2 regions of the Variovorax sp. V116 genome follow, and region 2 is predicted to be linked to the other one. Evidence: riboswitches for the same ligand, from Rfam matches in the RefSeq annotation. Region 2 holds a riboswitch; the other holds the start of a gene.
What was found. Region 2 has a riboswitch for thiamine pyrophosphate ahead of thiC (phosphomethylpyrimidine synthase ThiC). Riboswitches for the same ligand answer to the same signal wherever they lie in the genome.
Positions count from the first base shown of each region.

Region 1: another riboswitch for thiamine pyrophosphate. It lies ahead of ACAM58_RS11810 (cytosine permease); the one in region 2 lies ahead of thiC (phosphomethylpyrimidine synthase ThiC).

Region 1 covers NZ_AP028661.1:2,485,993-2,490,399, reverse strand. The annotation lists gene ACAM58_RS11820 (NAD(P)/FAD-dependent oxidoreductase) at 1-605, shown strand, start outside; gene ACAM58_RS11815 (aminotransferase class III-fold pyridoxal phosphate-dependent enzyme) at 592-1,896, opposite strand; TPP riboswitch at 2,014-2,121, shown strand; gene ACAM58_RS11810 (cytosine permease) at 2,198-3,538, shown strand; gene thiD (bifunctional hydroxymethylpyrimidine kinase/phosphomethylpyrimidine kinase) at 3,486-4,349, opposite strand.
Region 2 covers NZ_AP028661.1:4,905,648-4,910,054, reverse strand. The annotation lists gene ACAM58_RS23460 (acyl-CoA dehydrogenase family protein) at 1-882, shown strand, start outside; gene ACAM58_RS23455 (YchJ family protein) at 969-1,397, shown strand; TPP riboswitch at 1,424-1,528, shown strand; gene thiC (phosphomethylpyrimidine synthase ThiC) at 1,619-3,505, shown strand; gene ACAM58_RS23445 (HAD family hydrolase) at 3,559-4,251, shown strand; gene ACAM58_RS23440 (thioredoxin family protein) at 4,355-4,407, shown strand, end outside.

The sequences.
Region 1 (4,407 bases), 2.4 Mb from region 2:
GCTCGCTTTTCTACCACCCCGATTCGCTGGACCGCTTTGCCAGGCAGGCGGTGGTGGTGAATGGCGGCGACGACGTGGCGCTGGAAACCGCCATCGCGCTCACGGCCATTGCGAAGCAGGTCACGCTGGTCCACCGGCGCGACGGGTTCCAGGCCGACGAGGCGCTGGTCGCGTCGATGCGCGCGCTGGTGGCCGACGGCAAGCTCGCGTTCAAGGTCGGCCAACCCACCGCTTTCGACGGCAGGCAACTGCAGATCACCACGCCCGACGCAACCACCGTCGACCTGCCGCTCGACGCGCTGATCGCCTGCCTGGGCATCTCCCCGCGCCTCGGCCCCATTGCCGACTGGGGCCTGGAACTGGAGCGCAAGCAGGTGCCGGTCGACACCGAGAAGTACGAAACCCGTGAACGCGGCGTGTTCGCGGTGGGTGACATCAACACCTATCCGGGCAAGAAGAAGCTCATCGTCTGCGGCTTCCATGAAGCCACGCTGGCGGCCTGGGGCGCCACCGCCATCGTGTTCCCGGGCAAGGCGATTCCGCTGCAGTACACGACCACCAGCACGCGGCTGCACGAGCTGCTGGGCGTGGCTACTTCGCGCTAGGCAGCAGCGCGCGGTATTCGCCGATGAAGCGGCCGATGGCGGCGGCGAACCGGTCGATGTCCGCATCGGTCAGCGGCAGAGACAGCACGATGAAGCCGCGCGGCGAGGCGTAGATGCCCTCGCCCAGCAGGTGGAAGAACAGCAACTGCCGCAGCCGCCCGTCGACCGCCGCCAGGTCGTCCACGCGCCGCACTTCCCCGCGCACGAAATGTGCGTTCATCAGCGAACCGACGCCGGTGAACTGCATGGCCACATCCTCTTTCGCACACAGCGCATTGAGCCGCGCACGCATCGCCTCGCCGCGCTCGGCCAGCCTGCCTGCCGCCTCGGGCGTGAACAGCTTCGTGAGGCCCGCATAGCCGGCCGCCATGGTCATCACGTTGTTGTTGAAGGTGCCCGAATGGGAGAGCGACCCGGTGCGCGGATCGAACTGCGCCATCACGTCCGAGCGCCCGCCGAAAGCGCCGAACGACATGCCGCCGCCGATGTACTTGCCCAGCGTGGTCAGGTCCGACCGGATGCCCAGCTTGTTGGCGAGGCCGTTCGGTGCGAGGCGCGAGGTCATGACCTCGTCGAAGACCAGCAGCGCGCCCACCTTCGTCGCACCCTCGCGAAGTGCTTGCAGAAAGTCGAGGCGCCCCGGAATGCAGCCGCTCGCACCCTGCATCGGCTCGACCAGGATCGCGGCGATCTCCGACCCGTGCTTCTCGATCTGTTCGCTCGCAGCCTGCACATCGTTGTAGGGCAGCACCAGGAAGTCGAAGGGCACGGTCGTCGGCAGCGGCTTGGCGCCGAACCCGAGCACGCCGCCGTGGTAGCCGCCCGAAAACACCACGATCTTCCGCCGCCCCGTGAAGTGCAGCGCGGCCGTGAGCGCCATCAGGTTGGCCTCGGTGCCCGAGTTGGTGAAGCGCAATTGCTCGATCTGCGGAAAGCGCTCGCAGATGGTCTTGGCGAGCCTTCCTTCGAGCAGGTTGTGGCCCGTGAGGTTGATGCCACCCTGCATTGCCTCGACGACGGCATCGCGGATCTCGGGTGCCGAGTGGCCGTAGACGCCGGCCGTGTATTCGGCGATGAAGTCGGCATAGCGGTGGCCGTCGGCATCCCAGAGCGCAGCGCCCTCGCCCTTGGCGATGGTGAGCGGAAACGGCGCATAGAACAGCACCGAGCGGCTGTTGGCACCGGGCATGTAGCGCACCTGCGCCTCGAACTGGCGCCGGCTGGCCGGGTTGGCCTCGGTGAAGCGCTGGAAGGCCTGGGCAAGGGACTGGTCGATTGCGGAATCGCTCATGGAACACATCCTCGAAGTGGCGGCATGCGGATTGCCATATCCGGACCATCATCCATGGTTTGGAGGCTGGGCGCACAGGCTCGTACAATAGTTTCCGCTTTGCGCCACGGCGCGGAGCACCACCGCTAGGGGTGTCGAACCGGGATCCGTTCCGGGGCTGACTGAGAGAGTCCCTTTGAACCTGACTGAGGTAATCCTCGCGCAGGGAAGCTGGTCCGGCGGCCTGTCGCGTTGTCTCGCGCGATGGCTCCACCGCCGGAGCCTCGCCCACCTGCCAAACCTTTTGCACTGGAGCAACTGGATGGCACACGACGACGAACTTTCTTCCGCCAACGAGGCGCTGGCGCCCCTGCCCGCGTCGCAGCGCGTGTTCGGCTGGCACGACCACGCATCGCTCTGGTTCAGCCTGGGCGTCGGGCTGCTGGTGATGCAGATCGGTGCCTACCTGGTGCCGGCGGTGGGCACGCGCGACGCGGCCATCGCGATCGTGCTGGGTTCGCTGCTCGGCGCAGGCCTGTTGGCCTGGACTGCGCGGCTCGGCTGCGAGAGCGGCCTGGCGAGCGCCGGGCTGATGCACGCCACCTACGGCAGCGCCTTCGCACGGCTGCCGGTGCTGCTCAACATCGTGCAGCTGGTGGGCTGGACCACCTTCGAGCTCGTCATCATGCGCGAAGGCACGCAGGCGATCGGCCAGCAGGCCTTCGGCCTGGCGCTCGGCGGGCCGCTGGGCGGCGCCCTCACCACGCTGCTCTGGGGCGCGGTGCTGCTGGCGCTTTTGGCCGGCTCCATGGTCAAGCTGGTGCGGCGCTTCGTGAGCCGCTTCGGCCTGCCGCTGGTGGTGCTTTCTCTGCTCTGGCTGACCTGGCAGTTCGCGACGCGCCTGCAAGCCAAGGGCCTCGACGCCTTCTGGGCGCGCCCCGGCGACGGCGGCATGGGCATGTTCAGCGCGCTCGACCTGGTGATTGCGATGCCGGTCTCGTGGCTGCCGCTGGTGGCCGACTACGCGCGCCACGGCAAGCGCAGCGCAGGCGGCCTGGGCAGCGCCTTCAGCGGCACCTGGATCGGCTATGCGCTGGCCAACGTCTGGTGCTATGCGCTCGGCGTGATGGTGGTGAGCGTGGCGGAGCCGGGCACCGGCCTGGTCACCGCGCTGCTGCTCGCCCAAGGCGGCCTGGTGGCGCTGGGCCTGATCCTGATCGACGAGCTCGACAACGCGTACGGCGATGTGTATTCGGGCTCGGTGTCCACCCATAGCCTGCTGCCGCGCTGGAGCGTGCGGCGCTGGGGCCTCCTGCTGGCGGCGCTGTGCACGGCGCTCGCGCTGGTGCTGCCGATGCACACGCTCGAGCCGTTCCTGCTGATGCTGAGTTCGGTGTTCGTGCCGCTCTACGGCGTAATCCTGGGGCGGCTGGGCACGGGCCAGGCGGTCTTGTCGGTGGGCACGCGCCGGGTCGACCTGGGCGCGGCGCTGATCTGGATTGCGGGCATCGCGGCCTACCACGCGCTCGCCAAGTGGGCGCCGCAATTCGGCTCGGCGCTGCCCACGCTGGCCGCGACATTCCTGCTGGCCTGGGCCAGCCGGCCCAAGGCTACGCCGACGGCGGCAGGCGGTGCGTCGGCACTGGCGCAAAACCGTGGTTGAGCGGACCGTGTCCCGCGCCGGTCTTCACATGCGCACCGGCGGCCATCGCGCCGAGGATGTAGGCGCGCGCGCATTCGACGGCCTCGGGCAACGCAAGCCCCAGCGCCAGGTGCGCGGCAATGGCGGACGACAGCGTGCAGCCCGTGCCATGCAGGTTGCGGCTCGCGATGCGCTGCGAGGCCAGCCGCTTTCGAGCGCCGCCCGCCTGCAGCAGCACGTCGACCACCTCGTCGCCCGGCAAGTGCCCGCCCTTGAGCAGCACGGCCTGCGCGCCGAGCGCCAGCAGTTCGTTGGCCGCATCGTCGAGGGCATCGATGCCGCCGATCGCATGGCCGATCAGCAAGGCCGCTTCGTCGAGGTTGGGCGTGACCACCACGGCGCGCGGGAACAGCTCGCGCACCAGCACCTGCACGGTTTCGGAGGCGATCAGGCGGTCGCCGCTGGTGGCGACCATCACCGGGTCGAGCACTACGTTGGGCAGCCGGTAGTGATCGATGGCCCAGGCCACCACCTCGACCACCTCGGGCGCATGCAGCATGCCGAGCTTGACCGCATCCACGCCGATGTCCTCGACCACCGCCTGGATCTGCGCCTTGAGGAAAGCCGGCGGCACGCCATGGATGCCCGACACGCCGAGCGTGTTCTGCGCGGTGAGCGCCGTGATGGCCGTCATGCCGTAGCAGCCGAGCGCCGCGAAGGTCTTCAGGTCGGCCTGGATGCCGGCACCGCCGCCGCTGTCGGAGCCGGCGATCGAGAGCACGCGTGCGTAGCGCAGGGGCCCCTGGGGCGCGTCGGAAAGTGCTTGGGTCATGCTGAAAATTATCGGCGACTGGCCCTGCCTTGCTCCCTTCCCTTCCGGGGGAGGGCCG
Region 2 (4,407 bases):
GCCATCAGCGTGACCAACTGCCCGGTCAATGCGATCCTCATGCGCTATGGCAACGCGCAGCAGAAGAAGCAGTGGCTCGAGCCGCTGGCGCAGGGCCGGATGCTCGGCGCCTTCTGCCTCACCGAGCCGCAGGCCGGCAGCGATGCATCGAGCCTGCGCACCACGGCGCGCAAGGACGGCGATGGCTACGTGATCGACGGCGTGAAGCAGTTCATCACCAGCGGCAAGAACGGCCAGGTCGCCATCGTCATCGCGGTGACCGACAGGGGCGCGGGCAAGCGCGGCATGAGCGCTTTCATCGTGCCGACCGATGCGCCGGGCTACAGCGTGGCGCGGCTCGAGGACAAGCTGGGCCAGCACAGCAGCGACACCGCGCAGATCAATTTCGACGGCTGCCGCATCCCGGTGGAAAACCTCATCGGCGCCGAGGGCGAGGGCTACAAGATCGCGCTGGGCGCGCTCGAGGGCGGCCGCATCGGCATTGCGGCGCAGAGCGTGGGCATGGCGCGCAGCGCCTTCGACGTGGCGCTGGCCTATGCCAAGGAACGCCAGGCCTTCGGCGGGGCGATCTTCGACCAGCAGGCCGTCGGTTTCAGGCTGGCCGAGTGCGCCACGCAGCTCGAAGCCGCGCGCCAGCTGATCTGGCACGCCGCCAGCCTGCGAGACGCCGGCCGCCCGTGCCTCAAGGAAGCCGCCATGGCCAAGCTGTTCGCGAGCGAAATGGCCGAGCGCGTCTGCAGCGCCGCGATCCAGACGCTGGGCGGCTACGGCTACGTGAACGACTTTCCGCTCGAGCGCATTTATCGCGACGTGCGGGTGTGCCAGATCTACGAAGGCACCTCGGACATCCAGAAGCTGCTGATCCAGCGCGCACTGGCCTGAACCGGGCGCTCGGAAGGCTCCTGGACGGCGCCCCGGGCTTGCCCCATCGGGCGAAGGGCCCGGAGGATGTTCCAATAGAGGCCTTCATGAGCGCCACTGTTCCCCCCACCGGACCTTGCCCCTGCGGCCGCACGGACCGCCGAGACAAGCCCATCGGCTATGCCCTGTGCTGCGGCCGCTACCTCGAGGATTTCGAGGGCACGCCCGCGCCCGACGCCGAATCGCTGATGCGCTCGCGCTATACCGCGTTCGTGCTGGAACGCGGCCCCTACCTGCTTGCCACCTGGCATGCGTCGACGCGGCCGGCGTCGATCGAGTTCGAACCCGGCGTGAAGTGGCTGGGCCTGGACATCCGCTCGCGCTCGGTGCTGGACGCCGACCATGCCGAGGTCGAATTCGTCGCCCGCCAGCGCAGCAGCACCGGCGCCGCCACGCGCCTGCACGAGCGCAGCCGCTTCGTGCGCGAGGGCGACCGCTGGTTCTACCTCGAAGGCGATCTGCAGACCCCCGGTTGACGCACCGGGCCATGGCCCGCACAATAGTCCCCGCTCCGGGGTGCACGCATGTGGCGTGCTGAGATGGCAAAGTGCCGACCCGCGAACTTGATCCGGGTCATACCGGCGTAAGAAGAGCTGCACTCCCCGACTCCGGTCCCGCCACCCACCCACCAACGTGGCGGCCCAAAGTCCTCAGAGCGATTGCGGAGCACCCTTTCCCTCAACAAGGAGTGCCCCGCATGAATGCCCCCGACAAGTTCACCTCCCTGCTCTCGCTCACGCGCGAGCCCTTTCCCGCATCGCACAAGTGCCTGATCCCGGGCAGCCGGCCCGACCTCAACGTGCCGGTGCGCGACGTGCTGCTGACCAACGGCGAGACCGTGTCGCTCTACGACACCTCGGGCCCCTACACCGATGCCAAGGTCGAGATCGACGTGCGCCGCGGCCTGCCCGGCGTGCGCGGCGCCTGGATCGCCGAGCGCAACGACACCGAAAGCTACGAAGGCCGCTCGCACCAGGCGCTCGACGAGGGCCTGAAGCACGCGCACGACCACGATGCCCAGCGCCTGGCCGAACTGCGCGCCGGCGCCTCGGCGCTGCAGCGCACGCCGCGCCGCGCCAAGTCAGGGGCCAACGTCACGCAGATGCACTACGCGCGCCGCGGCATCGTCACGCCCGAGATGGAATACGTGGCGCTGCGCGAGAACGGCAAGCGCGAGTGGATGGCCGAATACCTCGCCAACGAGGAGCGCGCCAAGCGCGTGGCCGGCAACCCGATGGGCGCGAGCATTCCGCGCATCATCACGCCCGAGTTCGTGCGCGACGAGGTGGCGCGCGGCCGCGCCATCATTCCGGCCAACATCAACCATCCTGAAGTCGAGCCGATGGCCATCGGCCGCAACTTCAAGGTCAAGATCAACGCCAACATCGGCAACTCGGCCGTCACCTCGAGCATCGAGGAAGAAGTGGAAAAGCTCGTGTGGGCGATCCGCTGGGGTGCCGACAACGTGATGGACCTTTCCACTGGCAAGAACATCCACACCACGCGCGACTGGATCGTGCGCAACAGTCCCGTGCCCATCGGCACCGTGCCGATCTACCAGGCGCTCGAGAAGGTGGGCGGCGTGGCCGAGGACCTGACCTGGGAGATCTTCCGCGACACGCTGATCGAGCAGGCCGAGCAGGGCATCGACTACTTCACCATCCACGCCGGCGTGCGGCTGCCGTTCATCCACCTGACGGCCGACCGCATGACGGGCATCGTCTCGCGCGGCGGCTCGATCATGGCCAAGTGGTGCATCGCGCACCACAAGGAGAGCTTTCTCTACGAGCGCTTCGAGGACATCTGCGACATCATGAAGGCCTACGACGTGAGCTTCTCGCTCGGCGACGGCCTGCGCCCGGGCTCGGGCGCCGATGCGAATGACGAAGCGCAGTTCGCCGAGCTGCGCACGCTGGGCGAGCTCACGCAGATCGCATGGAAGCACGACGTGCAGACCATGATCGAGGGGCCCGGCCACGTGCCGATGCACATGATCCAGGCCAACATGGACGAGCAGCTCAAGCACTGCCACGAGGCGCCGTTCTACACGCTCGGCCCGCTGACCATCGACATCGCGCCGGGCTACGACCATATCTCCAGCGCCATCGGCGCCGCGATGATCGGCTGGGCCGGCACCGCGATGCTCTGCTACGTGACGCCCAAGGAGCACCTGGGCCTGCCCGACCGCGACGACGTGAAGCAGGGGATCATTGCCTACAAGATCGCCGCGCATGCGGCCGACGTGGCCAAGGGGCACCCCGGCGCGCGCTCGCGCGACGATGCGCTCAGCAAGGCGCGCTTCGAATTCCGCTGGCAGGACCAGTTCAACCTGGGCCTGGACCCCGACACGGCGCGCGAATTCCATGACGAGACCCTGCCCAAGGATTCGAGCAAGGTGGCGCATTTCTGCTCGATGTGCGGCCCGAAGTTCTGCTCGATGAAGATCACGCAGGAAGTGCGCGAGTACGCGGCGAAGAAGGGCGTGGCCGAGGCGGAAGCCATGGCCGAAGGAATGGCGCAGAAGTCCAGGGAGTTCATGGCGGGCGGCGGCGAGATCTACATCCCGATCCAGCCCGCGTCCTGAGCCCGGCCGGGGTCATTGCTACCATGGGGGATTCCCCCGAACCCCTCCGCGCAATGACCCCATTCCCCTTCGACGCCGTCCTTTTCGACTGCGACGGCGTCCTCGTCGATTCCGAACCCATCACCAACCGCGTGCTCGCCGAGATGCTCGGCGAACTCGGCTGGCACCTCACCACCGAAGAGTCGATGAACACCTTCACCGGCAAGGCCGTGAAGGACGAAACCGCGCTCATCGAATCGAAGACCGGCGTCAGGATCACCGAAGACTGGCTCAAGGCCTTCAGGGCCCGCCGCAACGAAGCCCTCGAGCGCGACCTCGTGGCCATTGCGCACGCCCCCGCGGCCATTCGCGAAATTCATGCGCGGCTCCGGGGCCGCATCGCCTGCGCCTCGGGCGCCGACCGCCACAAGGTCGAGCTGCAACTGGCGAAGGTCGGTCTGCTCGAGTGTTTCGAAGGCCGCATCTTCAGCGGCCACGAGATGCCGCGCTCCAAGCCGCACCCTGACGTTTATCTGGCCGCCGCCGAGGCGCTGGGCGTCGATCCGAAGCGCTGCGCGGTGGTCGAGGACACCGTCACGGGCGCGATGGCCGGCGTGGCTGCGGGTGCCACGGTGTTCGGCTACAGCACCGGCGAATCGGGCCACAGCGGCCCCGAGGCGCTGCGCAGCGTCGGCGCACTGCAGGTGTTCAGCGACATGCGGGAACTGCCCGCGCTGCTCGCTTCGCACGGCCTGCAGCCGGCCTGAAAAACGGGCCTGGAAAAACCAAGCCCGCCCCTGCCGCCAGCAAGCCCGCGGTGTTTCTGCTGCAATGGCATCAAGCAAGCCAGTCCACAAGGAGCCGGATCCCATGACTTCCGAATACAAGACCGAGCAGCCCGACCGCGCCGAGATCGATGCCCT